One region of the Ensifer sp. ZNC0028 genome, then DNA from elsewhere that is predicted to be linked to it. Evidence: predicted binding sites of a transcription regulator. Region 1 holds the regulator's gene; each other region holds the start of a gene.
The links. The regulator PhoB, encoded in region 1, activates phosphate uptake and scavenging genes when phosphate is short. The targets are predictions, from matches to a motif close to TGTCATNNANCTGTCAT.
Positions count from the first base shown of each region.

Region 2: L981_RS13460 (PhoX family phosphatase) is a predicted target of PhoB. The motif match lies at 3,671-3,687, and genes of this name have one in related genera.
Region 3: L981_RS26930 (DUF1045 domain-containing protein) is a predicted target of PhoB. The motif match lies at 3,168-3,184, and genes of this name have one in related genera.
Region 4: L981_RS07375 (DUF1045 domain-containing protein) is a predicted target of PhoB. The motif match lies at 4,184-4,200, and genes of this name have one in related genera.

Region 1 is NZ_JTLA01000105.1:6,145-13,674, reverse strand. It holds gene L981_RS24375 (Hsp33 family molecular chaperone) at 1-90, opposite strand, end outside; gene argF (ornithine carbamoyltransferase) at 392-1,309, opposite strand; gene L981_RS24365 (aspartate aminotransferase family protein) at 1,414-2,613, opposite strand; gene L981_RS24360 (GcrA family cell cycle regulator) at 3,036-3,557, shown strand; gene phoB (phosphate regulon transcriptional regulator PhoB) at 3,625-4,308, opposite strand; gene phoU (phosphate signaling complex protein PhoU) at 4,511-5,224, opposite strand; gene pstB (phosphate ABC transporter ATP-binding protein PstB) at 5,275-6,090, opposite strand; gene pstA (phosphate ABC transporter permease PstA) at 6,104-7,426, opposite strand; gene pstC (phosphate ABC transporter permease subunit PstC) at 7,423-7,530, opposite strand, start outside.
Region 2 is NZ_JTLA01000055.1:27,906-35,435, forward strand. It holds gene L981_RS13450 (HD domain-containing protein) at 70-726, opposite strand; gene L981_RS13455 (DUF2339 domain-containing protein) at 733-3,567, opposite strand; gene L981_RS13460 (PhoX family phosphatase) at 3,763-5,775, shown strand; gene L981_RS13465 (PaaI family thioesterase) at 6,006-6,515, opposite strand; gene recO (DNA repair protein RecO) at 6,531-7,277, opposite strand; gene L981_RS13475 (L,D-transpeptidase) at 7,493-7,530, shown strand, end outside.
Region 3 is NZ_JTLA01000120.1:3,806-11,335, reverse strand. It holds gene L981_RS26950 (trimethylamine methyltransferase family protein) at 1-545, opposite strand, end outside; gene mnmD (tRNA (5-methylaminomethyl-2-thiouridine)(34)-methyltransferase MnmD) at 711-1,427, opposite strand; gene L981_RS26940 (FAD-binding oxidoreductase) at 1,467-2,609, shown strand; gene L981_RS26935 (PRC-barrel domain-containing protein) at 2,668-3,057, opposite strand; gene L981_RS26930 (DUF1045 domain-containing protein) at 3,284-4,084, shown strand; gene L981_RS26925 (NUDIX domain-containing protein) at 4,081-4,569, opposite strand; gene puuE (allantoinase PuuE) at 4,736-5,665, shown strand; gene uraD (2-oxo-4-hydroxy-4-carboxy-5-ureidoimidazoline decarboxylase) at 5,665-6,168, shown strand; gene L981_RS26910 (ureidoglycolate lyase) at 6,265-6,762, shown strand; gene uraH (hydroxyisourate hydrolase) at 6,828-7,190, shown strand; gene L981_RS26900 (alpha-hydroxy acid oxidase) at 7,337-7,530, opposite strand, start outside.
Region 4 is NZ_JTLA01000030.1:76,580-84,109, forward strand. It holds gene phnC (phosphonate ABC transporter ATP-binding protein) at 1-508, shown strand, start outside; gene phnD (phosphonate ABC transporter substrate-binding protein) at 593-1,498, shown strand; gene phnE (phosphonate ABC transporter, permease protein PhnE) at 1,668-2,630, shown strand; gene phnE (phosphonate ABC transporter, permease protein PhnE) at 2,640-4,157, shown strand; gene L981_RS07375 (DUF1045 domain-containing protein) at 4,285-4,992, shown strand; gene L981_RS07380 (alpha-D-ribose 1-methylphosphonate 5-triphosphate diphosphatase) at 4,994-6,133, shown strand; gene phnN (phosphonate metabolism protein/1,5-bisphosphokinase (PRPP-forming) PhnN) at 6,130-6,714, shown strand; gene hutI (imidazolonepropionase) at 7,013-7,530, shown strand, end outside.

The DNA.
Region 1 (7,530 bases):
GCGCACGTCGAGGCCTTCCACCTGGAAAGGCACGACGTGATCGTCACCGGCAAAGTCGAACTCACCAAGCCCTGGCGTCATGTCGGTCATGTCTTGCTCCTTGCCTTCAGCCACCAAGCTGCACCAGAGATATTGCTATCCCCGCGCAACGTGCTCGCTGTCTCAGTTGATCCCGCGATAAACGGATTGTCCACCAGGTATGTGCCGCCGCCATAGCAACGCACCACCTCGACGGTTGCGCGCTCACTACTTTCAGGAGCGCCCGTATGCCGCCTAAATCGTGTCGCACGTGGACAATGTCAAGTGCGGTGCACACGCCCCTATACGGCGCACGCTCGGCGGAGCGCACTGAAGCCTCTTCGCCGCCGTCGCGCGCGACCGGGCAGCCGGCTCAGACGAGCCCCATGCACCAGGCAATGACCGACTTCTGTGCGTGCAGCCGGTTTTCCGCCTCGTCGAAGACCACGGACTGCGGGCCGTCGATCACATCGTCGGTCACCTCTTCGCCGCGGTGCGCCGGCAGGCAGTGCATGAACAGCGCATCGGAGGCCGCACGCTTCATCAGCGCCTCGTTGACCTGGTAGGGCTGGAAGACGTTGTGGCCGCGGGCGCGATGTTCCTGGTTCATCGAAATCCACGTGTCGGTCACGACGCAATTGGCGTCGGCGACGGCCTGCTCGGCATCATGACACAAGAGGACCTCGCCGCCATTGTTGCGCGCCCAATTCAGGAACTTGTCCTGCGGCTCGGAGCCGAGCGGCACGGCCATGTTCATGCGATAGCCGAAACGGGCGGAACCTTCGATCAGCGAATGCAGAACGTTGTTGCCGTCGCCGGTCCAGGCAATCGTCTTGCCCTTCACCGGGCCGCGATGCTCCTCGAAGGTGAGAATATCGGCCATGATCTGGCACGGGTGGGTATCGTCGGTCAGGCCGTTGATGACGGGGACCGTCGCATGTTCGGCCAGCTCCAGAAGACGGCGGTGGTCGGTGGTGCGGATCATGATGGCGTCGACGTAACGCGACAGGACCTTGGCCGTGTCGCCAATCGTCTCGGCGCGGCCGAGCTGCATTTCGGTGCCCGACAGAAACAGGGTTTCGCCGCCGAGCTGGCGCATGCCGACATCGAAGGAAACGCGGGTGCGGGTGGAGGGCTTTTCGAAGATCATCGCCAGCATCTTGCCGGCGAGCGGCTTCTCGGCGGTTCCGGCCTTGGTCGCCGCCTTTCGGACGCGCGCATCGTCGATGATCGTCCGGAGGTCGGCGGCCGTCATGGCCGAAAGATCGAGAAAATGTCTGGTGCCTGCCATCGTACTCGGTTCCTGTCTGAAAAATCGATCCCCGGTGCGGCACGCCATATACGTGCTCGCACGAAGGTCATTCTAGCGCCATAGTCGGCCTTGGGTCGCTACCTTCAGGCCGCGGCGTTGCCGCTTGCCTTGCGAACCGCCTCGGCGGCGCGTTCGATACGTGCCAGGCCCTCGCGGGCCTCCTCGGCCGTGATCGTCAGCGGCGGCAGCAAACGCAGTACGTTTTCGCCGGCCGGCACAGCCAGAAGCTTCTCCGCGCGAATTTCCTTCAGCAGATCGGCCGAAGGGCCCTTCACCTTGATGCCCAGCATCAGACCGTCGCCTCGGATCTCCTCGATGACATCAGGGAAACGGTCCTTGAGCGACGCAAGACCCTGGCGGAAGACCAGCGCGACATCGCGCACATGCGTGAGGAACCCGTCGGCCAGAACGACGTCGAGCACGGCATTGCCGACGGCCATGGCCAGCGGATTGCCGCCATAGGTGGAGCCGTGCGTGCCCGCCACCATGCCAGATGCGGCTTCCTCGGTCGCCAGGCACGCGCCGAACGGGAAGCCCCCGCCGATGCCCTTGGCGACCGCCATGATATCCGGGCGGATGTCGGCCCATTCATAGGCAAACAGCTTGCCGGTACGGCCGACGCCGGTCTGAACCTCGTCCAGGATCAGGAGCAGGCCGAACTCGTCGCAAAGCGCGCGCAGTTCCTGCATGAACTCCTTGGTCGCCGGGCGGATACCGCCCTCGCCCTGGATCGGCTCGATCAGGATCGCTGCGGTTTCCTCGGTGATCGCATTCTTGACGGCAGCGATGTCGCCGAACGGGACCTGGTAGAAGCCCGGCGCTTTCGGACCGAAACCTTCGATGTATTTCTGCTGACCGCCGGCGGCGATCGTCGCGATCGTGCGGCCGTGGAAAGCCCCCTCGAAGGTGATGACGTGGAATTTCTCCGGGTGACCCTTGGAGAAGTGGTAACGCCGTGCCGTCTTGATGGCGCATTCCAGCGCCTCTGCGCCGGAATTGGTGAAGAACACCTTGTCGGCAAAGGTGACTGCGGTCAGCCGGCGACCGAGGCTTTCCTGGCCCGCAATCTCATAGAGGTTGGACAGGTGCCAAACCTTGTCGGCCTGCGCCTTCAGCGCTTCGACGAGGTGGGGATGCGCGTGGCCAAGCGAATTCACGGCAACACCGGCGCCGAAATCGAGATAACGCGTCCCGTCTTCAGCGATCAGCCAGGCGCCCTCTCCTCGCTCGAAACGCAACGGCGCGCGCATGTAGGTATCGTAAAGCGGCGTTGTTGCAGTCATGCGAGGCTCTCCTTCACTCCAGATCGACATCGATCCCGCGCCTCACGCGGGCCGATAAAAATCAAAAATGCCGCCTTTCGGCGGCGCAGGCACTATTCCCATTTCGCGCTGCAATGTCAACAAAACCAAGCCTTGCAGCGCAACATGAAGGGTCGATTCCTGGCAGCAGAAAAATCGTCCGGGAGGGCTTGCCAAAATTGCAACGCCGGCCGAGCAAGTTGGGGAAAACTACGAAATCGATTCGGCCTGATTCCCGGGACTCTTGCCACAGAGTCCAGCGGTCAGTACGTTAACATTCAATTACTAGACGCATGCGGCGGACCTAGTCACCAAAAGAGTTATCGCGTTTGCAACCCCGGGGTTCAGCCGGGGTGCGGTGAGGGATTCTGCCATCCCCAACGCTGAGAACGGAGAGTGCAGAAATGAACTGGACTGACGAGCGGGTGGAGAAACTGAAGAAGCTTTGGTCCGAGGGCCTGAGCGCGAGCCAGATCGCGGCACAGCTCGGCGGCGTCAGCCGTAACGCTGTCATCGGCAAGGTTCACCGCCTGAGCCTGCCAGGTCGCGCCAAGGCCGGCGGTAGCACCACGACGGCGGCCCGTCCGAAGCGCCCGACCTCGGCACCGCGTGCGCCGAACTACGCTTCGCGCGTTTCGGCCCGCCCGGTTGCACGCACGGCCGGCGCTGTCGTTCTCAAGGAAGAAATCGAAGTCGATCTCGTTGCCGAGCAGGATTTCAGCACCCGGACCGACGTTGTCGTGCCGATGTCGCGCCGCCTCGAGCTGACCCAGCTCACCGAGCGCACCTGCAAGTGGCCGATCGGCGACCCGCTGAAGGAAGAGTTTCACTTCTGCGGCAACGATTCCCCGGAATCGTCGCCTTACTGCACCTTCCATGCGCGGCTGGCCTACCAGCCGTCGGGCGAGCGCCGCAGGGCCCGCTAAGAAGCCGGACAGCATCAATAAAAAAGGGGCCGATCGGCCCCTTTTTTGTTGGAGATTTCCGGATCTGTCAGCTTTCGAGCGAATAGCCAGCGCCGCGAACGGTGCGGATGACGTCGGGCATGTTCGAGAAATTCAGAGCCTTGCGCAGGCGACCGACATGCACGTCGACGGTGCGTTCGTCGACATAGATGTCATGGCCCCAGACGCCATCCAGAAGCTGCGAGCGCGAGAAGACGCGGCCCGGCGAGGACATCAAGAACTCCAGAAGACGAAACTCGGTCGGGCCGAGGCGCACTTCGCGGCTGCGGCGGTGAACGCGATGGGTCTCGCGGTCGAGTTCGATGTCGCCGCAGCGAAGCAGCGTCGACAGGACCTCGGGCTTTGCCCGGCGCAGCATCGCCTTGACGCGCGCCATCAGCTCCGGCGTGGAGAATGGCTTGACCACATAGTCGTCGGCGCCGGTCGCCAACCCCCGGACGCGCTCGCTTTCCTCGCCGCGCGCCGTCAGCATGATGATCGGCAGGCGCTCCGTCTCCGGGCGCTGGCGCAGCCGGCGGCAAAGCTCGATGCCGGAAACACCGGGCAGCATCCAGTCGAGGATGAGCAGGTCGGGCAGCCGCTCCTGAAGCCGGATCTCCGCCTCGTCGCCCCTCAGGATCGTGTCGACGTCGAAGCCCTCGGCTTCCAGATTGTAACGCAGCAGAACGCTCAGCGCCTCTTCGTCTTCGACTACGGCGATTTTTGGCAACATCAGGTAACGTCTCCTTACCGCGGGCGACCCTTGGGCTCATCGGCCCGGCCGGCGCTCAGACACTCTAAATCTGGAGCACGTCCGCCAATTTCAAAGGCGGGGCGAAAACCGCGTGCTTCAGATACAGGAATTCGGGGCCGCGACCGAAGCCGCGACCGGATCAGATTTCAAAGGGCATGCATGCTTACGGCGCGCTCGGCGCTCAGTCGTTGACCGAGCCCAGCGTCGACGTGGTGTCATCCTTCGGGCGCTCGCCTTCCGGCTGGGCACCCGTCGCCATGTAATAGATCGTCTCGGCGATGTTGGTCGCGTGGTCGCCGATGCGCTCGATGTTCTTGGCGCAGAACAGAAGATGCGTGCAGGGCGTGATGTTGCGCGGATCTTCCATCATGTAGGTCAGCAGTTCGCGGAACAGCGAGGTGTAGATCGCATCGATCTCCTCGTCGCGCTCGCGGATGCTGTTGGCCTTCTCCGGCGAGCGCGAGGCGTACACGTCGAGCACTTCCTTGAGCTGGACGAGAGCCAGCTCTGCCAGGTGCTCCAGGCCGCGGGCGAGCTTGCGCGGAATGCCGGATCCGGCGACCGCGATCACGCGCTTGGCGGTGTTCTTGCCGAGATCGCCGACGCGCTCCAGATCGGAGGCGATGCGGATCGACCCCATGATCTCGCGCAGGTCGGCGGCGACCGGCTGGCGCTTGGCGATGGTGACGATCGCCTTCTCGCCGATCTGGCGCTCGGCGTCGTCGAGAACGGTGTCGTCCGAGATCACCTTCTGCGCGAGAGCGAGGTCGGAATTGACCAGCGCGCGAACGGATTCAGCGACCATCTGCTCGGCGAGACCGCCCATCTCCGAGATGCGGCGCGTCAGGTACTTCAGTTCTTCGTCATAGGCGGACATGATATGCATGGACATGATCGTCGATCCTTACGGGCGCTTTGCAGTTACTGTTGCAGCCTTATGCGGCCTCAGCCGAAGCGGCCCATGATGTAATCCTGGGTGCGCTGGTCATCCGGATTGGTGAACATCTTGTCGGTGTCGTTCTCCTCGACGAGATTGCCGAGGTGGAACATTGCGGTGCGCTGCGAAACGCGGGCGGCCTGCTGCATCGAATGGGTCACGATGACAATCGTGAAGTTCGTGCGCAGTTCGTGGATGAGTTCCTCGACCTTGGCGGTCGCAATCGGGTCGAGCGCCGAACAGGGCTCGTCCATCAGGATCACTTCCGGGCTGACGGCGACGGCACGGGCGATGCAGAGGCGCTGCTGCTGACCACCGGAAAGGCCAGTGCCCGGCTCCTGCAGACGATCCTTTACCTCGTTCCACAGACCGGCCTTCTGCAGGCTGGTCTCGACCACCTCGTCAAAGTCGGCCTTGGTGCGGGCAAGTCCGTGGATGCGCGGACCGTAGGCGACGTTGTCGTAGATCGACTTCGGGAACGGGTTCGGCTTCTGGAAGACCATGCCGACGCGGGCGCGCAGTTCGACGACGTCGATCGTCGGGTCGTAGATGTCGTCCTCGTCGAGCGTGATCTTGCCGGTGACGCGGCAGTTCTCGATCGTGTCGTTCATGCGGTTCAGCGTGCGCAGGAAGGTCGACTTGCCGCAACCCGAAGGACCGATCAGCGCCGTGACGGTGTTCTCGCGGATGTTGAGGTTGACGTCGAAAAGCGCGCGCTTCTCGCCGTAATAGACCGACACATCCTTGCCGATCATCTTGTAGGGCACGGTGTTCATTTTCTGATCCAGGGCCTTCTCGACTGCTGCTTCTGACATGATGTTCATAGTAATTACCTCACTACCAGCGGCGCTCAAAGCGACGTCGCAACAGAATGGCTCCAAGGTTCATGACGACCAGGAAGATGAGAAGAATGATGATTGCGCCAGAGGTGCGCTCGACGAAGGCGCGTTCCGCCTCGTTGGCCCACATGTAGATCTGCACCGGCAGCGCCGTCGACGGTTCCATCGGCGAACCGGGAAAATCGACGACGAAGGCAACCATGCCGATCAGGAGCAGCGGCGCGGTTTCGCCGAGCGCATGGGCAAGACCGATGATGGTGCCGGTCAGGATGCCGGGCATCGCCAGCGGCAGCACGTGGTGGAAGATGGTCTGCATCTTCGACGCGCCGAGCCCGAGGGCCGCCGAGCGGATCGACGGCGGGACGGCCTTCAATGCCGCACGGGTGGCGATGATGATCGTCGGAAGCGTCATCAGCGTCAGCACGAAGCCGCCGACGACGGCTGCCGAACGCGGCATGCCGGCGAAGTTGATGAAGACGGCAAGGCCCAAGAGACCGTAGACGATCGACGGAACGGCCGCCAGGTTGTTGATGTTGACCTCGATCAGGTCGGTCAGCCGGTTCTTCGGCGCAAACTCCTCAAGGTAGATCGAGGCGGCGACGCCGATCGGAAGCGACAGCACCAGCACGATCAGCATCATGTAGAGCGAGCCGAGGGCAGCGACGCCGACGCCTGCCGCTTCAGGGCGGCTGGAGGCACCGAAGGTGAAGATGCCGGTGTTGAAGCTCTTCTTCAGGATGCCGGCGCTTGCCAGTTCGTTCATCCAGGTGACCTGCTGGTCCTTGACCTTGCGCTTGCCCTCATCGACCGAGAGATCGATCTGGCCCTTGAAGGCGGAGTCGATGTTGGCTTCGGCCAGCAGCGTGACGGGAACCGTCTTGCCGATGATCGACGGGTCGGCGACGACCATGTCGCGCAGCAGCGTGCGGGAGCTGGCGGAAACCATGTCGGTCGCCTGCTTGACCTGCGGCCGCTTGGTGGCGTCGATGCCGAGCTGCTTGACGAGCGCATCGCGCACCAGCAGCGGATAGTTGGCGGTCATCAGCACCTTGCCGTCGGTCGCGCGTTCGCCCTTGGGGTCGACGACCTTTTCGGTGAACTCGATCGGCAGCGTGATCGTCGTCTGCTGGAATGCGGTGTAGCCGTTGGAAAAGACGGTCCACAGCAGCAAAGCCAGGAAGAAGAGACCGGTGCTGATCGCGGCCATGCCGTAGAAGCGGAAACGGCGTTCGGCAGCATAGCGACGCTTGATGCCGATATCGCGCTTGGCGGATGCGGGACGGGCGGAGATCCGGACGGTCGGGGAAGCGATGTCGGTCATTCGTACTGTTCCCGGTATTTGCGCACGATGTAGAGCGCGTAAATGTTGAGGCCGAGCGTGATAACGAAGAGCGTGATGCCCAGCGCGAAGGCCACCAGCGTCTG
Region 2 (7,530 bases), on a different contig from region 1:
GAAACGGAGAAATGTTCCGGTGCAATCTACACACCCGCACAAAGAAGCGCGACACGCCCTTCCCGGCAACTAGATTTCATCGAGCATCATGGCAAGCACATCGCGCAGCCGCTGCTCGCGTTCCGTGGCGAGCCGGCGCCCGGCCTTGGTCTTGAAGCCGTCGGCCAGCCGGAAAAGTTTGGTTTCGAAATGATCGATGGCGAAGGCCTTGTCATCGAGCGCCCGCGCCTCGGCCAATGGATCGAGCGGGTCGTAGAGGCCGCTGCCCATACGTCCGGCGATATAGAAACAGCGGGCAGCGCCGACCATGCCGATCGCATCCAGCCGATCGGCATCCTGAAGGATCTTCGCCTCCAGCGTTTCCGGCGGGATGTTGGCCGAGAAGCTGTGCGTCAGGATGGCGTGCGCCACCGCGGCAATCTCATCCGCGCCCCAACCGAGATCTTTCAGAATGCCCGTTGCCTTCTCAGCCGCCAGTCGCGACGCCTGGGTGCGCAAGGGCGAATTCTTCTCGACCGAGACGCAGTCATGCAGCAGCACCGCGGCGGCGAGCAAACGCGCGTTGCCGCCCTCTTCCGCCTGGATGCGGGCGGCATTCTTCCAGACCCGGATCAGATGCGCTGCATCGTGCGAGCCGTCATCGGCGGCAAAGGCATTCGGCAGCAGCGCTGCAGCAAGCTCCTCATGCGGCGCGAAGGCTGCCGCGAGTTTCGAAATCTCTGTCATGCTTTCCTATTGCTGTTCGGCAGGCTTTGCCGGCGCCGTCGGTGCAGCGACGACGCCGGACAGGATCTTCTGGTAGAAGAGCCCTATTCCGATCAATACCCCGCCAAGCCCGATGAAGGACAGAGCCCTGAGGAAACCTTCGAGGTTGGACATGTCGATCAGAAACACCTTCAGCACGGCGACGAAGACGAGAACGGCCGAAGCGATGCGGATGCTCTTGGCGTGGAAGCGCGAGCCCAACACCAGCAGCAACACGCCGAGCAGCAGCCAGACGACCGAGTAGGTGTAGGTCTCGCCCTGCAGGAAGCCCTTCCATTCCGCGATGTTTTCCCCCTGCCAGACACGGCGGACCGTGAGGCTCGCCCAGGCGAAGGCAAGCACCGCGCCGCTGACGGCAAGCGCCATGACATAGGGCAAGGGCCGCTTGTCGCGCGCATACCAGGCAAGGCCGGAATAGCCGAGCCCCGGCAGCAGGTAGCCGATCAACAGCAGATCGAAGAACGGAATACGTCCCAGCAGTTCGCCGCTGAAATAGGGGTTGAGGCCGAGGAGATGTGCCGAAAGCACCGACAGCATCGAAAGCACGCCGAGGCCCATGCCGCCATAGCGGAAGACCGGGCTCGGCGACTTCATGTCGAGGCTCATGAAGATCGCCGAGGCGCCGATTGCCAGCAGCGTGTAGATCGACTGCTCGCCGAGCGTCGGCACAGCGCTGTCGAGCACGCCGCCGTTCATCGCGTGGCGCACCAGGATCGCGAGCGTCAGCAACACGAAGAGGCTGGCGAGCGCCTGTAAAAGGTTGCGCACGCGGATGCCGGGCCAGGATCTCAGGAAATAGGCGGAGCCTGCAAGCAACACGGCGGGAACGCCGTAACCCGGCAGCAGAGCATTGAAGACAGGCGTCGTGCCAAGATCGCCGGCACCGACGATCGTCGGTTCCCAGGCGATGCGCCCCAGAACGACGATGGCCGCCGCGCCGGTCATCCACGGCAGGATCGGCCAGGTGCGAACGCGGGTCGCAAGTGTGTAGGCGGTGCCGAGCACGGCGATCGCAAGCGTCGTGACCAGCCCGTCCGTCCAGGCATGGAGGGCAAGCACGAAGAGGGCGAACGAGCCGGCCACCAGCAAGCCGGCCGCCGTGTCGCGCGCCTCCGCCGCGCCGTCGCGGCGGTAGAGCCAGTCCGCAAGCGCCAGCAGCGCTGCCCCAGCGATGAGCGAGAACAGGCCGTGCGGCAGGTCGAAGGAATAGTTGCCGGTCATCAGGAACGACATGGCGACAAGCGCGATCGGAACGACCGCGGCAATGCCCGCCCAGAGCGTCGAATATTGCGGATGGGCGACGAGCCGGCGCGACAACACGAAACCACCGAGGCCGATAAACAGCGCAGCAAGCAGCATAGCGGTGAACATGGCGGTGCGCCCGGGCAGGACGACAGCCGGAAGGGCATCGGCTAGCGAAGGATCGAGATAGGCGAGCACGCCGCTCAGCGCCGTCAGGCTCCAGACGCCAGCGACAGCGCCGACCGCCGAAAGCGCGGCGGGGTACACGGCCGTCGGCCGCCAGGCCCCCAGGGCTGCCAGCGCCGCAATGACGACGGCAAACTCCGTCACCGGATATTTGACCGCGGCCACCGCCGGGCTGATGAGAAGGAGCGCAAGCACGGTGGCGGCGACGGCAGCCGAAATGGAGATGGCCGCATGCGGCGGGATGAACAGCCGCTCCCAGGGACCGGCAACGGCGCCGCGTCGCTCCGCCCCTTCTGGCGCTTCGGGCGCAGGCGCCGCTTCCGTGGCGCCCGGCCAGATGAGGCCGATGCCAACGATCATCACCAGCAGCGCAAAGGCGACCGGCCGCGGTTCGAATGGCGCGACAGCGGTGATGTAGGCCAGGCCCCAAAGCCCGACGCCCGCATTGGCCAAGGTCGGAACGACGGTCCAGCTGCGCAGGCGCGACGCAAGCAAGGTCGCGAGCCACACGATCGAGAGGAAGCCGAAGAGCACCCAGGGGCGCGGTTCATTGCTCGAGACGAGCAGCGGCGTTGCGAGCGAGGCAAGCAGGCCGAGGCCAGCGAGCGCCTGCCCATGCAGCAGCGACAGGCCGACGGTCGCAAGCGAAATCGCCGCCAAGAGAACGAAGGCCGTGCCCGTGCCGATATAGTCGTAGATGCCATAGGCGGCATAGGCGACCCCGAAGAGTGTGACGGCACCGGCGGCCGTCAGGATGCCGGGGATCATGGCATTCTGGAATTCGTTGGCGATCACGGGCACGGCGCGCCGACGGATGACCTCGCCAGCGGCCATCAGCAGGAGGCCGAACAAAGCGGCAAGCGTCAGGCGAACCGCCGGGCTCAGCAGGCCGGCGTCGATCGAGTACTTGACCATGAAGACGCCGCCGAGCGCCAATGCGATGCCGCCAACCCAGACGGCCCACCGGGCGCCGAGACGGCTTTCCAGGCTCTCGGTCTGACGGGGTGCCGTTGCGACCGGCTGCGGTGCTTCCGTGCTGGCAGCGATCGTCTCCTCGCCCTCGATTTCGGCCGCGGTTCCCTCTGCATCGCCGAAAATCCGAGCGCCTTCGCGCGCGCTGGCCGACATGGCGGCAGTAGCATCGTCCAACGTCTCCGGCCCCAGCGTCTCCGGCACAGCCGGCAACTCGTCCGCAGCCGTAAGCGCCTCGGTCGCTCCTTCGGCCGGAGCGCGATCGCCCGGCGCGGCCTTCAGCGCCACGACCTCCGCCTTGAGGGCGGCCAGTTCGGCACCAAGGCGCTCGGTCGTCCTGCGGTTGCCGAGATAGGCGGACAGGGCCAGAATAAAGGCAGCTAAAGCAATAAGTTCGAACATACTTTCCCCTGGCAGTCGCAATCGCCGGCGCGCGCAACCATACAGACTTTTGTGCAAGCGCCAAATCTATAGACGGCCGAGCGCTGTAATCTCTTCACGGAAATGTCGCAGAACTGTCATTGGGCAGCTGGTACAGGCGGATGAACACCGCTGCCTCGCGCAGTGGTTTCCATCGTTCAACCAGGAGACCCGATCATGGACAAGCATCTCGCCCAGACGGAAGAGACCGAATTCAAGACGCTGACGGAACGCAGGGAAGAGCTGGAAGATGTCGGCCACAACTGTTCCGCCAACCCGACGATGGGCGACATCATCCATCGCCGCTTCTCGCGCCGGTCGTTCATCGGCGGCTCGCTGGCGGTTGCCGCGATCTCGACCACCGTCAGCCCGCTCGCTCTCCTGACCGCCGAAGAGGCACGCGCCGAGGACGGTTCGCTGTTCGACTTCACCGAGATCGAAGCCGGCGTCGACGAGAAGCACCATGTCGCCGAAGGCTACGATGCCGATATCCTGCTTCGCTGGGGCGACAAGATCTTCGCCGACAGCCCGGAGTTCGACCCGAAGAACCAGACGGCGGCCGCCCAGGAAAAGCTGTTCGGCTACAACAACGACTATGTTGGCTTCATCCCGCTCGACGGCAGCGCCGACCACGGCCTGCTCGTCGTCAACCACGAATACACCAATGCCGAACTGATGTTCCCCGCCTTCGCCAGCGTCGTGAAGGAAAAGGTGACGAAGGACGGCAAGGAAGTCGAGGAAGAGAAGGTCGTTCTCGGCGAATACAGCAAGGAGCTGGTCGACATCGAGATGGCGGCCCATGGCGGCACGATCATCGAGATCCGCAAGGTCGACGGCAAGTGGCAGCCGGTTCTCGACGGCAAGAACAACCGTCGCATCACCGTCAACACCGAGATGCAGATCACCGGCCCTGCCGCCGGCCACGACCGCCTGAAGACGCCCTCCGACCCGACCGGCAAAAAGGTGTTCGGCACGCTCAACAACTGCGCCGGCGGCGTCACCGCCTGGGGCACCTACATGATGGCCGAGGAAAACTTCAACGGCTACTTCGGCGGCGAGATCGCCGAGGACCATCCGGAATACAAGCAGCTGAAGCGGCTCGGCGCACCGGGCGGCCAGTATGAATGGGCGTCCTTCTACGACCGTTTCGACATCTCCAAGGAGCCGAACGAAGCCAATCGCTTCGGCTGGATCGTCGAGGTCGATGCGCTGGACCCGACCTCGGTGCCGAAGAAGCGCACGGCTCTCGGCCGCTTCAAGCATGAAGGCTGCGAATCGATCGTCAACAAGGACGGTCGCGTCGTGCTCTATTCCGGCGACGACGAGCGCTACGACTATGTCTACAAGTTCGTGACTAAGGGCGTCTTCAACCCTGACGACCGCGCCGCCAACATGGACCTCTTCGACGAGGGCACGCTCTACGTCGCCAAGTTCGACGAAGACGGCACTGTCACCTGGATGCCGCTTGTTCACGGCGAAGGCCCGCTGACGGAAGCCAACGGGTTTGCCTCGCAGGCTGACGTGCTGATCAACACCCGTCTTGCCTCGGACGCGCTCGGCGCCACCAAGATGGACCGTCCGGAAGACGTTCAGCCGAACCCGAAGACGGGCAAGGTCTACGTCATGCTGACCAACAACACCAAGCGCAAGGCCGACGAAGTCGACGCCGCCAACCCGCGCGCCAAGAACGCCTTCGGTCACATCGTCGAGATCACCGAGACCGATGGCGACTTCGCCTCGCTCAAGAGCCGCTGGGATGTTCTTTTGAAGTGTGGCGACCCAAGCGTGGCCGATGTCGGCGCTTCGTTCTCGACCGCGACCACCAAGAACGGCTGGTTCGGCATGCCCGACAATTGCGCCATCGACACCGATGGCCGCCTCTGGGTTTCGACCGACGGCAACAACGAGAAGGACACCGGCCGTACCGACGGTATCTGGGCGATCGACACGGACGGTGCCGCCCGCGGCACGTCGAAGCTCTTCTTCCGCGTGCCGGTCGGCGCCGAAATGTGCGGCCCCTGCTTCAACCCGACATCGGACACCTTCTTCCTGGCCATCCAGCATCCGGGCGACGCCGGCCTTGCCACCTACGAGACCCCAGCCACTCGCTGGCCGGACTTCAAGGACGACATGCCGGTACGCCCGGCCGTCGTTGCGGTGACCAAGCAGGGCGGCGGCCGCATCGGCTAACCGGGACTGCGATTACAAGCAAGAACGCCGCGCAACTCAGCGCGGCGTTTCTTGTTTCAGAGGTGGTTACAGCGACGCTATCCCGGACGGAAGAGCGCCGCGCACTTCCTGGAATTGGCCTTCCCGGTTCGCAATCCCAGACGGAAAACCGCTGCGCACTTTTCCTGGAATTGGCTTTCCCAGTTCGCAATTCCGGACGGAAAACCGCTGCGCACTTTTCCTGGAATTGCTTAACGCCTGAGATTGTCGATCGGGAAGATGGCGCAGGTTTCGGTGCCGTGGGCGAGCAGCTTGCCGTTGCGGTCGCGCAGCCAGGCTTCGGAGGTCGCGATGGTGCGGCCGCGATGCACGATGCTTCCCTCGCAGAAAACCTCGCCCATATCGGGCAGCAGCGGGCGCACGAGGTTCACCTTGAACTCGACCGTCGTATAGGCCTCCCCCGGTTTGACCGTGGTGAAGACCGCGCAGCCGAGGGCCGAATCCATGATCGTTGCCGTCCATCCGCCATGAACCGTGCCGAGCGGATTGAGGTGTTCTTCGGTCGGCAGTCCCCTGAAGACCACCCGCCCCTCTTCCACTTCGCTTAGTCCGAACTTCAGCGTCTTCGACATCGGCGGGGCCGGCAGGTCGCCGCTCAAAAGGTCCTGCATCGCCTTCAGGCCGCCGTCGCGGGCGACACGGTCAAGCGACAACACGCCGATGCCGGACACGGCCATGCCGGGGTAAAGTTCCTGGTGCATCGATAACTCCTGGGGTCAGGCGGCCGAGGATTGCGCTTTCAGCGCCTTCAGCGCCGCATGGACGAAGCCGTCACGGGCGGAAGAAACATCGAGGCCGCGCGGTTCATAGACATGGCGGTGAAGGAAGAAGGCCGTCAGCCGGAAGGCGGCGGCAAGGCTGTCGTGGTCCGCAGCCCTTCGCGCTTCGGCGGACAAGAAATCCGGCAGCGCCAGCATGCGATCGGCATAACGCTCTCCGGCTTCCCGGCAGACCGCCCTGCCCGATTTCGGCGAGACGTAGACGAGCTCAGCGCGGGTGCCGGTTGCGACGCATTCGGTCAGATCGAGGCCGAAGCCGAGGTCGTTGAGGACTGCGAGCTCGAAGCGCACGAACAATTCGCCGGCATCCGCGGGATCGGCCAGATGATCGACGATAACGGTCAGCGCCTCGTAGAGATGCGGATGCGGGTCACGCTCGGGAAGCAGGCGCAAGAGCGCGCCCAGCGCCTGGATGCCGTAGACCGAGGTCGCCGTCTCCATCAGCCGGGCGGCGCGCAACTCAACCGGCTCGATCCGGAACTCGCCCATGTGCTCGTCGAGCCGCGCGCGCCAGGTGACCTCCACCGAGTTGCCCGGCTGCAGCACCGGCTGCATCGAGCGCGAGCGGCCGGAGCGCACCATGCCGAGGTGCCGGCCGTGGGTGGCGCTCATGACCTCGACGATAGCAGAGCTTTCGCCGTGCCGCCGGATCCCGAGAATGATGGCCTGATCGCTCCATTGCATGGCTATGGCATACACCCGTGGTCGAAAGAGGATCAAGCTATGTTGCGAGCGCAAAGCACCGTTGCCGACTGTCGCCATTCGGCCACACTCATCGGTTGCCTCATTTGCGACATGCTGTCGCCGCCCCGACGCCGTCTTTGACATTAGAACGGAAGAGCGGCAAAAGCCGTGCCTCCCGCCCGAAAATGACAATCAGCAGGATCAAAATTCAAATTATGTGTGTGTCCCGGAACAGCGCCGGCCGCCTGGCGCA
Region 3 (7,530 bases), on a different contig from region 1:
GGATAGCCGCCGGTCGTGTGGACGATGTCATAGGATTGCGCGAGCTTCACCAGCTTGCGGTAATCCTCCTGATTGCCGGTGCGCCGGCCGCCGTCCCGGTCGGCGACGAAGGGGGCGCTGGCGATCTGGGCGAAGACGAGATTGTTGCCGCCGATCGCGACATTGCGGGCCGGGTTGCGGGCATGCATGGTGAAGGCTGGCGGTACCGAGGCGATCATGTCCAGGATCAGCCCGCGGTCGAAGCGCACCCGGTCGGTGCCGGGTGTCACGTCGGCGCCGGCAGCCTTCATCCGCTCGCGCGCCTCCGGCAGGATGACGTCCATGCCGATCTCTTCGAGGATCGTCAGCGACGCCTCATGCACCGATTCAAGCGCATCATCCGAAAGGACGGTGGATTTCGCCAGCGTATTGACAAGATTGAGATATTTTCCGCCGGGGGATCTGCGCACACGCTCGACACTGCGCCCGCCCGGGCGGCGTCGGCGCTCCAGCGGCGTCGAGGCTGCGTCGCCGGTTGCTGCATCGGGAAACTGATCGTCGTTCATGAAAGACCCACCGTGTTGCCGATGGGGAGTGTGTCGCAGATTCGAAGCGGCGATGGCCCGCCATTTGCGACAGTTCAGTTCTCTTGTGGAGTAAATCGCTTGCCCTGACGCATTTCTGCAGCCGGATGGCGCAATCGCTCAAGACACGTTTAACGGGGACGAGCGCTAGGCTCGGTCGCCCCGCAACATCTCGCGCTTGCCGGCAAAACCCTTGCGCTTTTCGACGGCAAAGCCCGCGGCCTGCAAATTGCGGCGGACGAAACCGGCAGCGGCATAGGTGGCGAAACTGCCGCCGTGCGTGGTCGTTTCGAAGACCAGCCGCATCAGATCCTCTGACCACATGTCGGGATTGCGCGACGGCGCAAAGCCGTCGAGATACCAGGCGTCGAACGGTTGTTCCGCGCGTGCGACGCCCTCGAGTGCCGGACCGCAGACGACCGTGAGGCTGACGCCGTCGCCGAAGTCGATCCGGACGTCGCCATCGGGCTCGGCCGGCCAGCGCGAGGCCAGCGCCTGGCGCTCTGTGTCGATCTCCGGCCAATGGCCAAGCGCGCGCGAAATCTCTTCTGCCGCCATCGGGAAACGTTCGAAGGACACGAACTGCAGCCGGTCGCCGGCGGTCGCGGTCATCTTCCACTGACGCCAGGTTTCGCAGAAATTGAGGCCGGTGCCGAAGCCGAGTTCGCCGATGCGGAAGGTGCCTGCACCGACCCAGCGATCGGGCAGGCCGTTGCCCGACAGGAAGACGTGGCCGCACTCCAGCCGCCCGTCGGTGCGGCAATAAAAGTGATCGCCAAACTCCCGGGAATAGGGCATATCGCCCTCGTGCCAATCAAGGTTCTGGTGCGCCGGGGGCTCGATCGGGTCTGCGGATCCTGTCATGGCCAAGGCGATAATCCGCCGGCCGGAGAAGGTCAATCGATGAGCGAGCTTTTGGTCGTCGGCGGCGGCATCATGGGGCTGTGGGCCGCGCTTGGCGCCGCGCGCAGGGGCATGACCGTGCGGCTCGTCGAGCAGCAGGCGATCGGCGCTGGCGCCAGCGGTGGCCTTTTGGGCGCGCTCATGCCGCATATGCCCGATCGCTGGAACGACAAGAAGCAGTTCCAGTTCGACGCACTCGTGGCGATCGAAGAAGAGATCGCGGCGATCGAGGCGGAGACGGGGGGGTCGACCGGCTATCGGCGGACGGGCCGCTTGATCCCGCTCGCCAAGCCTCACCTGCGCGACATCGCCCTTCGGCACGAGCAGGATGCACTGAGCCACTGGCGGGCGGCCGACAGGCAGTTCCACTGGCACGTGAAGGACGAGGGGCCTGAGGGCTGGCCAGGCGCCGAGGCAGCAGCGCACGGCATGGTCTTCGATACGCTCGCCGCGCGCGTCTCGCCGCGTCGCATGCTTGCGGCCCTCCGCACGGCCCTCCTGCAGGCACCGAACGCCTATATAGACGAACGCCGGGGCGTGCGCCGGATCGAGCCGGCACACGGTTGGGCGGAACTCGACGACGGCACCCGGATCGGTTTCGAGCATTGCATCATCGCCGCCGGTGTCGGCAGTTTTCAATTGATCGACGACGTGTCAGCGCCGCTGGCGGAAACGAGCGGCACGGCGGTCAAGGGCCAGGCGGCACTGCTGCGGGCGGAGATTGACCCGGCACTTCCGGTGATTTTCGCCGACGGCGTCTACATCATCGCCCATGACGACGGCCATGTGGCGGTCGGCAGCACCAGCGAAAACAGTTTTGCCGATCCCCTGTCGACGGACGCACAGCTCGATGAACTGCTTCGGCGCGCCGTGGCGCTTGCGCCGCGCCTGGCAGAGGCCGAGGTGGTGGAGCGATGGGCGGGGGTGCGTCCGAAGGCGACGGGGCGCGAGCCGATGGTCGGCCGGCATCCGGACCATTCGAATGTTTCGGTCCTGACCGGCGGCTTCAAGGTGAGCTTCGGCATTGCGCATCGACTGGCGCGTTTCGTCATGGACGAGATCGCCGGTTCTCCGACGATCGATATTCCCGATTCCTTCTTCTGCCGGAATCACATAGCCGCACTTCGCGACAAAAGCCTTTAGCCCCGGACATGCGAAAGGCCCCGCCGGCGGCGGGACCCGAGAGATCGAAAGTCAGGCATTACATCCAGTAGGGCGGCACGCCGTAGTAGTCATAGACACGGCGGCCGTTTTCCGCGTTCCAGTCGTACTCGTCGGTGCCGTGATATTTCGGCGCGTTTTCGACCTGATCGCGAGTCACATCAGTGCGATAGCCGCCGAGCTTCTCGTCATAGGTCAGCTTTGCCCAGGGTAGCGGATAGTGGTCTTCGCCGAGGCCGAGAAAGCCGCCGAATCCGAGCACCGCATAGGCGACGCGCCCGCTGCACTTCTCGATGATCACGCGCTCGATCGAGCCGATGTGTTTGTCGTCGGGGCCGTAGACCCTCGTGCCTTCAACCTTGTCGCTCGCGATCAGGTCGTGGGTCTCCTTGATCCGGGCGTCCTGAAGGTTCGCATTGTGATAGGTCACGCTTCTTCTCCATCCTTGTTTTCCTACCATTGCGGAACGGGCGATCGGCCGGATGGTTCCGAAAAACCAACGGCGACGTTTGGGCCGGCGCTGCACTCATCCCCGGCCGACTTCGTCAATCTGTCACGCAAATCACCTAAGACGCGGCCATTGGACAAGTCGGGGTGAGGGCGGAAAACCGCATGCTTTTGCTCATCCCGCGCTGAGGAATACCCGGAGCCAGCCGATGCGCTATGCCATTTGTTTTACGCCGCCGATGGCCGACCCGCTTTCCGCGACCGCTGCAAGCTGGCTGGGGCGCAACGTCTATTCCGGCGACCCCACGGAATTGCCGTCGGTCGCGGGCTTGAGCGCCGCAGATGTCGCCTATCACACGGCGGTACCCCGCCGCTTCGGCTTTCACGCGGTGATGATGTCGCCGTTCCGCCTGCATCCCGATATGACGGAATCGAAGCTTCTGAAGGCGCTGATGCATTTTGCCGGCGCCCAGACCCCGTTCGAAATCGATCGCCTGGAGGTTGCTCGTATCGGTCGATGCTTCGGGCTGATGCCGCAGGTGCCGAGTACGGCCATGCATCTGCTTGCGGCCAACGTCGTCCAGGAGTTCGACGCCTTCCGCGCGCCGCTCAGCGAAGACGAGATCGAGCGTTCCGATCCGGACCGACTGACCGCGCCGCAGTTTTCCAACCTGTACCGTTGGGGCGATCCGCATGTGATGGACGAGTACCGCTTCCACATGATGCTGACCGGCCCGCTTGCACCAGACGCGATGCGGCGGGTCGAGGCACCACTGCGCGACCTCTTCGAGCCCTGCCTATCAAAACCGCTTTCGATCGGCAGCCTTGCGCTGTTTGTCGAACAGGAGACGGGGGCACCCATGCGGGTGCATTCGCAGCACCCGCTCGGCAAGATCTCGACGAACACGCGCGCCGAGCGGGCAAAGCGCGCCGCCGATCCGTCGCTGGCGCCGCAAGGCGCGGTTCGGCCGCTGCCGCTGATCGTCGCTGCGCTGATGGCGCAGCGCTAACCGGAAACGCACACGGGCGGATCTGCAAACAGCAGCGCTTTCGGATAGGGCAGACCGAGGGGCGGCATGTCCGAGAGCGCGAAGTAGCGCAGCGACTTCGTTTCGCCGTCGCTGATCGGCTGCTGGGAACCGACGATCCGGCATCGATAGAGCGTAACCACATATTCGACGCGGTCGGCGTTCGGGTAGGTGTAGCGAAACGCTTCTCCGCCGAAGACGCCCAGTATCCGCTCGACCGAGACCGGATAGCCGGTTTCCTCCATGACCTCGCGAAGGATCGCATCGACAGGCGTTTCGCCCGGCTCGATGGCGCCGGCCGGCAGGCTCCAGCCTTCGCCGCTTGCTTTCTCCTGCAACAGGATCCTGCCATCGGGATCGAGAATGACGGCCGCCACCGACGGGCAGAGAAGCAGGCCGGAACCGACTTTTTCGCGAAGCGCTTGAATGTAGGATTTCATCTCGATGCGGGCCGTTGTCCTTGCCAATCCATTCAACGCGGTTTCGGAAAATCGCTCAACCTCGGCCTGAACGGAATTTTTCTGGTGATTTCCGTCAGGGCCATGGTGCTGCCGCTGCCCCGCTTCCCGTCATTTCGGTATCGACAATCCGGTCGGCGGTGATACCGTTCCTAAAAATTCGAAGGGTGATTTGATGTCTGAGACTAAGTATCCGCGCGACCTCGTTGGCTACGGCCGCAATCCGCCGAAGGCAAACTGGCCGGGCGATGCGCGCATCGCCGTGCAGTTCGTGCTGAACTACGAAGAGGGCGGCGAAAGCTGCATTCTCGATGGCGACCCGGCGTCCGAATGCCTGCTGTCGGAGATCGTCGGCGCACAGCCCTGGGCTGGCCAGCGCAACCTCAACATGGAATCGATCTACGAGTATGGCGCCCGTTCCGGCTTCTGGCGGCTGTGGCGCATGTTCACCAGCCGCAACGTGCCGCTGACCGTCTATGGCGTGACGCAGGCCATGGCGCGCAATCCGGAAGCGGTTGAGGCCATGAAGGAAGCCGGCTGGGAAATCGCCAGCCACGGTCTGCGCTGGCTGGAATACAAGGACGTGCCGGAAGACGTCGAGCGCGAGCATATCCGCGAGGTCGTCCGCCTGCACACCGAACTCACCGGCGAGCGCCCGCTCGGCATCTACCAGGGCAAGCCTTCGGCCAATACGCTGAAGCTGGTGCTGGAGGAGGGCGGCTTCCTCTACTCCTGCGACAGCTATGCCGACGAGCTGCCCTACTGGGTGCCGGGTCTTTCGCCCGACAAGCCGCACCTGATCATCCCCTATACGCTCGACGCCAACGACATGCGCTTTGCGACGCCGCAGGGCTTCAACAGCGGCGACCAGTTCTTCAGCTATCTCAAGGACACCTTCGACGTGCTCTACGAGGAAGGCCGCCAGGGCGACGCCAAGATGATGAACATCGGGCTTCACTGCCGGCTCGTCGGCCGCCCGGGCCGCGCCGCCGCTCTTGCCCGCTTCATCGACTACGTGATGTCGCACGACAAGGTCTGGGTACCGCGTCGCATCGACATCGCCAACCACTGGTACCAGTACCACAAGCCGGAAGGGGCGCTCTGATGACCGACCGTGATGCCTTCGTTGCCCGTTTCGGTGGCGTGTTCGAGCACTCGCCCTGGGTTGCCGAACGCGCCTACGACCGAGCCGCGGCGACGGGGCTGACGGCGGGCACGGTGCACTCAGCGCTTTGCCAGGCCTTTCGCACGGCGCTGCCGCGCGAGAAGATGCAGGTGCTGCGCGCGCACCCCGATCTTGCCGGCAAGCTGGCGATCGCCGGCAAGCTGACGGCGGATTCGACGGCGGAACAGGCATCCGCTGGCCTCGACCGGTTGACGCCAGAGGAGCATCAGCGCTTCACCGGGCTCAACGATGTCTACACGAAGAAATTCGGCTTCCCCTTCATCATCGCGGTGAAGGGGCTGACCAAGGCGCAAATTCTTGCCTCCTTCGAAAGCCGCATTGACAATTCGCCCGAAGAGGAATTTGAAACCGCTTGCGCACAGGTCGAGAAAATCGCCCGCCTGCGCCTGCAGTCGATGCTTCCTGGAGACGAAAATGCCTGACAAAACCGTTCGATGCCTGTCCCCGCTCATGAGGAGGGCGCTCGAACTGGATCGGACATCCGCAAGCGCCAAGTCTTCTTGCGAGGTCTCCGCATAATGTCGCGCCTGCTTACGATCGAACCGCTGACACGCGACGCCTTCGCCCCGTTCGGAACCGTCATCGAAGCCGATCCGGCAACGATGCGCTACATCAACGGCGGCAATACCGAACGCTTCCACGGGTTGGCGCGCGCCGATGTCGTCGGCGAGGGCGCCAACGTCATCATCAACATTTTTCGCGGCCAACCGCGGGCTTTCCCCTATTCGGTGACGATGATGGAGCGGCACCCGCTTGGCAGCCAGAGCTTTTCGCCGCTCGACGACCGTCCCTGGCTGGTCATCGTCGCTGAAGACGAAGGCGGTCGTCCGGGTGCACCGCGGGTGTTTCAGGCCAATGGCCGGCAAGGCGTCAACTACGGCCGTAATGTCTGGCATCACCCGCTGATGTCCATCGGCGCCGTCAGCGATTTCCTCATCGTCGACCGCGAAGGGCCGGGCAACAATCTCGAGGAGTTCTTCTATGAGGTACCCTTCGTCATAGAGAGTGCGATCTAGCGACTGATGAAAAATGCGGACGTTCTTTCGTCCGCCTCCCGTACCCGTTTATGAAGGAGTATGAGATGAGCAGCACCGGCCGCCTGACGACCCATGTTCTCGACACCGCACTCGGCAAGCCGGCCGAGGGTCTCCGCATCGATCTCTATTGGCTGGAAGGCGAGGAGCGGCAGCTGATCCGCACCGTCCACACCAACAGCGACGGCCGCGTCGACGGCCCGATGGTCGAAGGCATCGGCTTCATGGCTGGCAATTACGAGCTGGTGTTCCATGCCGGCGACTATTTGCGCCGGTCAGGCGTGACACTGCCGGAGCCGGCCTTCCTTGATCGCATCCCCTTGCGCTTTGGCATCGCCGATCCGGCGAGCCACTATCATGTGCCGCTGCTGCTTTCGCCCTATGGGTACTCGACCTACCGGGGGAGTTGAGGCGTCCACCAGACGCCACATGCCTTAAGGCGCCGGATCTCTCAAAGGGTCATCCTCGGGCTTGACCCGAGGATCCATACGTCACTTGAGGCTTTGGATGCTCGGGTCGAGCCCGAGCATGACAAGAGCGTGGGAGGTGCGCCGTCTCACTCCGCCAGGATGCTACGATCGACGTCGTTGATGTCGCGCTTGCCGCAGAGGGCCATGGTGATGTCCATCTCCTTGCGGATGATCTCCAGCGCCTTGGTGACACCGTCCTTGCCCATGGCGCCGAGGCCATAGAGGAAGGGGCGGCCGATATAGGTGCCCTTGGCGCCCATGGCGACGGCCTTCAGCACGT
Region 4 (7,530 bases), on a different contig from region 1:
CATCCTCAACATGTTCACCCGCGAAGAACGGATCATGGCGATCGGCGCGCTCGAGCGTCTCGGCATCGAGCAGACCGCGCTGCAGCCGGCCGGCACGCTCTCTGGCGGCCAGCAGCAGCGCGTCGCGATCGCCCGCGCACTGATGCAGCAGCCGAAGGTTCTGCTTGCCGATGAGCCGATCGCCTCGCTCGACCCGCTGAACGCCAAAATCGTCATGGATGCGCTGCGCGACATCAACGAGCGCGATGGCATCACCGTCATCACCAACCTGCACACGCTCGACACCGCCCGCAACTATTGCGAACGCATCATCGGCATGGCGCACGGCCGCGTGGTCTTCGACGGCCAGCCCAAGGATCTGACGGCGGCAGCCGTTGCCGAGATCTACGGCGCCGACACGGGCATCGAGGAATCGATGACCTCCACCAGCATCAACATTCCGGCGGCAGTACCGCAGGAAGAAACGGCATCGGCCGGCCTCAAGCCGCTGGCACTCGCCGGCATCTGACGCCCGCCACGATCGAAAGCCCGCGTCAAGGGCACCTCTTTGAAACCCAATAGGATCCGGCCAAGCCGGACACGGGAGAACCTTATGCTGAAGAAAGCTCTTCTGGGCGCCGTCGCGCTCCTCGCCCTCGTCGGCCACGCCCAGGCTGAAGACCTCAAGGAATTCCGCGTCGGCATTATCGGCGGCGAAAACGAAGCCGACCGCCTGCGCAATTTCCAGTGCATCGTCGACAAGCTGCCGGCTGCCATCGGCGTCGAAAAGGTTTCGCTGTTCCCGGCCGCCGACTATGACGGCGTCATCCAGGGCCTGCTTGGCGGCACGCTCGACTACGCAGAACTCGGCGCTTCCGGCTTTGCCAAGATCTATCTCGCCAAGGCCGACGCCGTCGAGCCGATCCTGACGACCGTCCAGACCGACGGCTCGACCGGCTACCACTCGATCATGGTTGCCCGCAAGGATTCCGGCATCACCAAGCTCGAAGACCTGAAGGGCAAGAAGCTCGGTTTCGCCGACCCGGACTCCACTTCCGGCTACCTCGTCCCGCTCGTCACGCTGCCGGAATCGATCGGCGCGCCGGTCAAGGAATTCTTCGGTGAAACCGGCTTCGGCGGTGGTCACGAGAACCTCGTTCTCGAAGTCGTCAAGGGCACCTTCGATGCCGGCACGACCTTCGGTTCGGGCGTCGGCGAATTCAAGGACGGCTACACCTCGGGCAACCTGAAGAAGATGGTCGACAAGGGCATCCTCGACATGAACGACCTGGTCGAGCTCTGGAAGTCGCCGCTGATCCCGAACGGCCCGATCGTCGTGCGCTCCACCATGAACGACGACATGAAGGCCAAGTTCAAGCAGTTCATGCTCGACCTGCCGAAGACCGACGCCGCTTGCTTCTCGGCCATCCAGGGCGGCGACTTCACCGGCTTCACCGAAGTCAACGCGGACTTCTACAAGCCGATCATCGACGCCCGCAAGGCGACGATCGGCGGCTGATAGACCCGCACCACTCGGGAACGCTGGCCGCCCAAACGGCCAGCGTTTCACTGTTTGAAGGGGTGCTTTCGCATCCTCCGTCGCATTGTTTTCACGCATTTCCGGGGCGGAAAGCCGCTTCGCAAATTTCCTGGAAATGCTCTAGAGGCCGGCGAAAGCCGGAACGGTCATGGCAACTTCCCTGCTCCCGCGACATCTGAGCGACAACGGCGCCGTCATCGAGCGTCACTGGCAGGAACTCAGTTCCCGCCGCCGGCTCTACTCCTGGCTCGGCTTCGGCGTTCTCCTCCTGGCGCTGTCGGGTTCGCTCTGGTTCGCCAACGATTCCAATGCCGGCAAGTTCTTCGACCGTTTGCCGCATTTCTTCGATTTCGTCGGCGATCTCGCACCGCGCGACGGGCTGGAAATTTTCCGCGCCATGTTCGACCTGCCCTCGCCCTATGACGACGGCAGCTTCAAGTACAACTACCCCGAGGGCCGGCTGTACCTGACCGAGAGCTTCTACATCCCCGAATACGTGCACAAGATGCTGGAGACCGTGAACATCGCGATCTTCTCGACGGTGATCGGCACGGCCTTCGGCTTCGTGCTCTGCTTCCTTGCCGCGCGCAACCTGATGCCCAATCCGTGGATCCGCGGCATCGTTCGCCGCATCATGGAAATCCTGCGCGCCTTTCCCGAGGTCGTGATCGCCGGCTTTTTCCTCGCCATCCTGTCGCTCGGCCCCATTCCGGCGATTGCCGCCGTCTCGATCCACACGATCGGCGCGCTCGGCAAGCTCTTCTATGAAGTGGTGGAAAACGCCGACATGAAGCCGGACGAGGGCCTGCGGGCTGCCGGCGGCAACTGGATCGAGCGCGTCTGGTTCGGCATGGTGCCGCAGGTTCTGCCCAACTTCGCCAGTTACTTCCTGCTGCGCCTCGAGATCAACGTACGCGCCTCGACGATCATCGGCGCCGTCGGTGGCGGCGGCATTGGCGAGCTTCTCCGACTTTCGATCGGCCAGGGACACCAGGCCAAGACCCTTGCAATCGTCCTCCTGCTGTTTGCGACCATTTTTGCCGTCGACCAGTTCTCCGCCTGGCTTCGCCGCCGCCTTGTTGGCGAGCAGGCCTTCCAGCTTGCCCAGTAGGTGCGCACCATGACCACGACCACACGATTGAACCCGATGGAAATGGACGCGATCGCGCGCCGCCATCCGGAACTCCTGAAATCCTCGACCTCCAGGCGCGTGCGCACCGCAGCCATCGCCGGTGGCGTCGTCGTCTACCTCATCTTCAGCTGGTGGTTCTTCTCGATCGGCCACGTGCTCGGCAATGCCAACTGGGGCATCGCCGGCACCTACCTCGCCGACTGGGTTTCCTATGAGGTACGCCCGGAAATCCACGTCGCCCCCGACCGGACGATGCGCCTCAACTATCAGCGCAACTCGCCGCTCGGGCCCAATCCCAATCCGGATTGGGTGGAACTCGACAGGCAGACGGTAACGCGCCAGGTCGAAATACCGGCCGCCACCACGCAGGCGGTCAAGCCGAAGGCTAGCTCGTCCTTCAGCTTCATGGCCCCCGGTTCCGCGCTCGGCGGCACCACCGCCACGGAAACGCAGAACCGTGTCGAAACACGGACAGAAGAAGTGCTGACGCGCGTCGTCGTCACCTACAACCGCTCGACCAGGATCGAGATCGCCGATGGCCTGGTAAAAGCGACCCATGGCGGCGACACGCTTGTCATGGCCGTCGACGGCGCCGACACGGTGCGGCCACAGGGCGTATTGCCCGCCTGGGCGACACAGAAGCGGCCCGGCGAAAAGATCGTGCTTGCGTTCGGTGCCACCGGCTGGGCGGAAGTGGAAGGCGACGAGGTTTCCGTCCGCAACCGCTTCTTCGGCTGGGCGAACTTCCTGTTCGACACCAACTCGCCCTTCTTCGGCAAAAGCTATGGCGAGGTCGCCTCGCTCATCGCCTCCGGCGAGCGCATCGATCCGGCCCGTTCCAACCTGTCGCTTGCCTGGAACAACATCCTCTATAATGCCGAGTGGCAGCATCTCGACGTCTGGACCAAGCTGCTACAGACCGTCGTCATGGCCTTCGTCGGCACGCTCTTTGCGTCGCTGATCGCCTTCCCGCTCTGCTTCCTGGCCGCCCGCAACATCACCCCGAGCTTCCTGACCAACCAGGTGGTCAAGCGCTTCTTCGACTTCCTGCGGTCGGTGGACATGTTCATCTGGGCACTGTTCTTCACCCGCGCCTTCGGCCCCGGACCGCTTGCCGGCATCTCGGCGATCTTTTTCACCGACACCGGCACACTCGGCAAACTCTACTCCGAAGCGTTGGAAAACATTGACGACAAGCAGCGCGAGGGCGTGAAATCGGTCGGGGCGACGCCGCTTGCGGTGCAACGCTTCGGCGTGCTTCCGCAGGTGTTGCCGGTCTTTGCCAGCCAGGCGCTCTATTTCTGGGAATCGAACACCCGTTCGGCAACGATCATCGGCGCCGTCGGCGCCGGCGGCATCGGCCTGAAACTCTGGGAAGCGATGCGTACCAATTCCGATTGGGAAAATGTCGCCTATATGGTGCTTCTGATCTTGCTGGTTGTCTTTATTTTCGACAGCATCTCGAACGCGTGCCGTTCGCGCCTGATGGGCAGCAAGGCACATTGACGACAGCCAAGCATTTGCGTGTCCGCCATCATGATGTTGTCATGGAAATCGGCTAGCTGCGCATCGCATCCCGCAAACAATCGACCCGCCGCCCTGGCGGGCCGGTCGCTACAAGAAAGTGAAAACCGTGCGTTATGCCATCTATTTCGCGCCGCCGGCGGACAGCCGGCTGTCGCAGGTCGCGTCCCGTTGGCTGGGGCGCGATGCCTTTACCGGCGAAGACCTCACGCTTCCGACGATCGCCGGGATTGACGAAGAGACGCAACGCGCACTGACGGCCGACCCGCGGCGCTACGGTTTTCACGGCACACTGAAGGCGCCTTTCGAACTTGCCGAAGGCCGGGACGAAGACGAGCTTCTCAGTATTTTCGAGTGCTTTGCCGCCGACCTCGACCCGTTCGAAATCCCTGAGATCGTGCTGCACCAGTTGGGCCCGTTCTTCGCTCTCGTGCCATCCGCGCCTTGCCTCGACCTGCAGGATTTGGCCGAAGACGCCGTTCACCGCTTCGACCCGTTCCGCGCGCCGCTGTCGGACGCCGACTTTGCCCGCCGCAAGCCAAACAGCCTGCCTGAGCGCCAGAGGCGCTACCTCAGAGAATGGGGCTATCCCTATGTTTTCGAAGAGTTCCAGTTCCACCTGACCTTGACCGGCCCGGTACCCACGGAAACCAGCGGCGTGATGCGTACCGCGCTCGAAACCACCTTTGCCGAGCATATCGGCAAACCACTTCACGTTACGTCAGTCGCGCTCTTCGTCGAACCGGAGCGCGGCGCACCCTTTACTGTCCGCTCCCTGCTGCCGCTCGGCAGCGACACCCAACGAAAGATCGCATGAGATGAGCAAAGAACAGGTTTTGACCAACGCCCGCATCGTCCTCGAGGATAGCATCCTCGACGGTTCGGTGCTGATCCGCGACGGCAAGATTGCCGACATTTCCGAGGGCACGGTTGCCAGCGGCGAGGACTTTGAAGGCGACTATCTGATCCCCGGCCTCATCGAGCTGCACACCGACCACCTCGAAGCCCACTACTCGCCGCGCCCGGGCGTGCGCTGGCTGAAGATCGCGGCAATCCAGGCCCATGACGCACAGGTCGTCACCTCCGGCATCACCACGGTCTTCGACTGCCTGCGTCTCGGCTCCGACGAGGACGGCGGCTTCCAGAAGGGCGAAATGCGCAGCATGGCCGACGCCTTGGCCCAGGCCAAGGAAGAGGGTCGCCTTCGCGCCGATCACCTGATCCACCTGCGCTGCGAGGTGTCGACCTCCGACGTGCTCGATCACTACGAGGACTTCCAGAACGACCCGCAGGTCAAGCTCGTCTCGCTGATGGATCATGCCCCGGGTCAGCGGCAGTTCCAGACGATGGACCAGTACACGCTCTATTACAAAGCCAAGCGCGGCTTCTCGGACGAGGAATTCGCGCGCTTCGTCGAGCGGCAGCAGGCATTGTCGGCAAAGTATGCCGGTCCGCACCGCACCGCGCTCGCCGAGGCCTGTGCGGCCCGCGGCATCACCATTGCCAGCCATGACGACGCGACCGTCGACCACGTCGAAGAATCGATCGGCTTCGGTATCAAGCTTGCGGAGTTCCCGACGAGCTTCGAGGCCGCCGAGGCGTCGCACCGCGCGGGCCTCAGCGTGTTGATGGGCGCGCCGAACATCGTGCGCGGCAAGTCGCACTCCGGCAACATCGCCGCCCGCGATCTCGCCGAGCGCGGCGTGCTCGACGTGCTGTCGTCGGACTATGTGCCCTTCAGCCTGATCCACGCCCCCTTCGTGCTCTCCGACGAACTCGACGCCGTCGACCTGCCAAAGGCAATCGCCATGGTGACGTCGACGCCGGCGCGCACCGTGGGTCTCGATGACCGCGGCCGCATCGCCGTTGGCCTTCGCGCCGATATCGCCCGCGTGCACCGCAAGGAAGGCATCCCGGTCGTGCGCTCCGTCTGGCGCGAAGGACGGCGTGTCGCATGAGCGCGACCGAAAAGGGCGGCGCGCTCGTCGTCGTCGTCGGGCCGAGCGGCGCCGGCAAGGACAGCGTCATGGGCTTTGCCGCCCGGCACTTTGCCGATTGTCACGACGTGCATTTCGTCCGCCGGGTCATCACCCGTCCGTCGGATGCCGGTAGTGAAGTGCATGAAAGCGTGTCGGAAGACGAGTTCGTCGAGATGCAGAAGGATGGCGCCTTCGCCGTCTTCTGGGATGCGCATGGGCTGAAATACGGCATCCCCGCCGTCGTGCTCAGGAATGTCAGGGACGGCATGACGGCGATCGTCAATGGCAGCCGCGGTGCCCTGCCGGCGTTCCGCGAAGCCTTCGGCGAGATCGCCGTCGTCGTTGTTACAGCCGAGACGCCGGTGCTTGCAAAACGACTTGCCGAGCGCGGTCGCGAGAGTGAAGAGGAAGTTTTGCGACGTCTCAGCCGCCAGGCGCCTGACGTGACCTCGGGCCCCGATGTCAGCGTGATCGACAACAGCGGGCGCCTCGACATTGCCGGAAACCGCTTCGTCGAGGTGGTCGAACGGCTGCGCGCAAAGGCGGATCACGCGGTTTAGCGTGACCCACGTTCGCGGCCCGGCAGGCTTGTGAGTCGCGGGCATGCATCGCGATCTCCATTCCAAGGACAGGCGAAGGCTCCGAACCTCAGGGTTCGGGGCCTTTTCTTTTTACCTGCCGTGATGACGAACCCGCGAGAAGAAATTCGAGCGAAGTCAGAGTTCTACGGCCATTTTCTCAAAGCTCGCGCTCCGCTTCACTCGGCCGATCGCCCTTTCCTTTTCCGCAGGCTCCATAAATTTCCCCTTGTGGAGCAAACTAATATGTATATACATTATATCCAATGGAGGCGACCTGATGAACGAATTCTCGACCCGCAAGCCAGCATCCGGCATTTGGCGCAATGTGCGTCTCGTGACGCTTGGCGAATCCGTTGACGGTCTTGGCCTCGTCGAGAATGCGGCCGTGGCGGTCGTCGATGGGCGGATCGCCTATGCCGGGCCGGAGAGCGGGCTGCCCGCCGAACTCGCACGCAGCCTCGAAACGACGGACTGCCAGGGCCGCGTAATGACGCCCGCCCTTATCGACTGCCACACCCATCTCGTTCATGGCGGCAACCGCGCCCGCGAATTCCAGATGCGCCTCGAAGGCGCCACCTATGAAGAAATTGCCCGCGCCGGCGGCGGCATCGTTTCCTCGGTCAAGGCGACCAATGCGCTGACCGTCGATCAGCTTGTCGAAAGCGCCCTGCCGCGCCTCGATACGCTTCTTGCCGAGGGCGCCTCGACCGTCGAAATCAAATCCGGCTACGGCCTCAACGTCACGGCCGAGCTCAACATGCTGCGCGCCGCCCGCGAGCTCGAAACGCTGCGGCC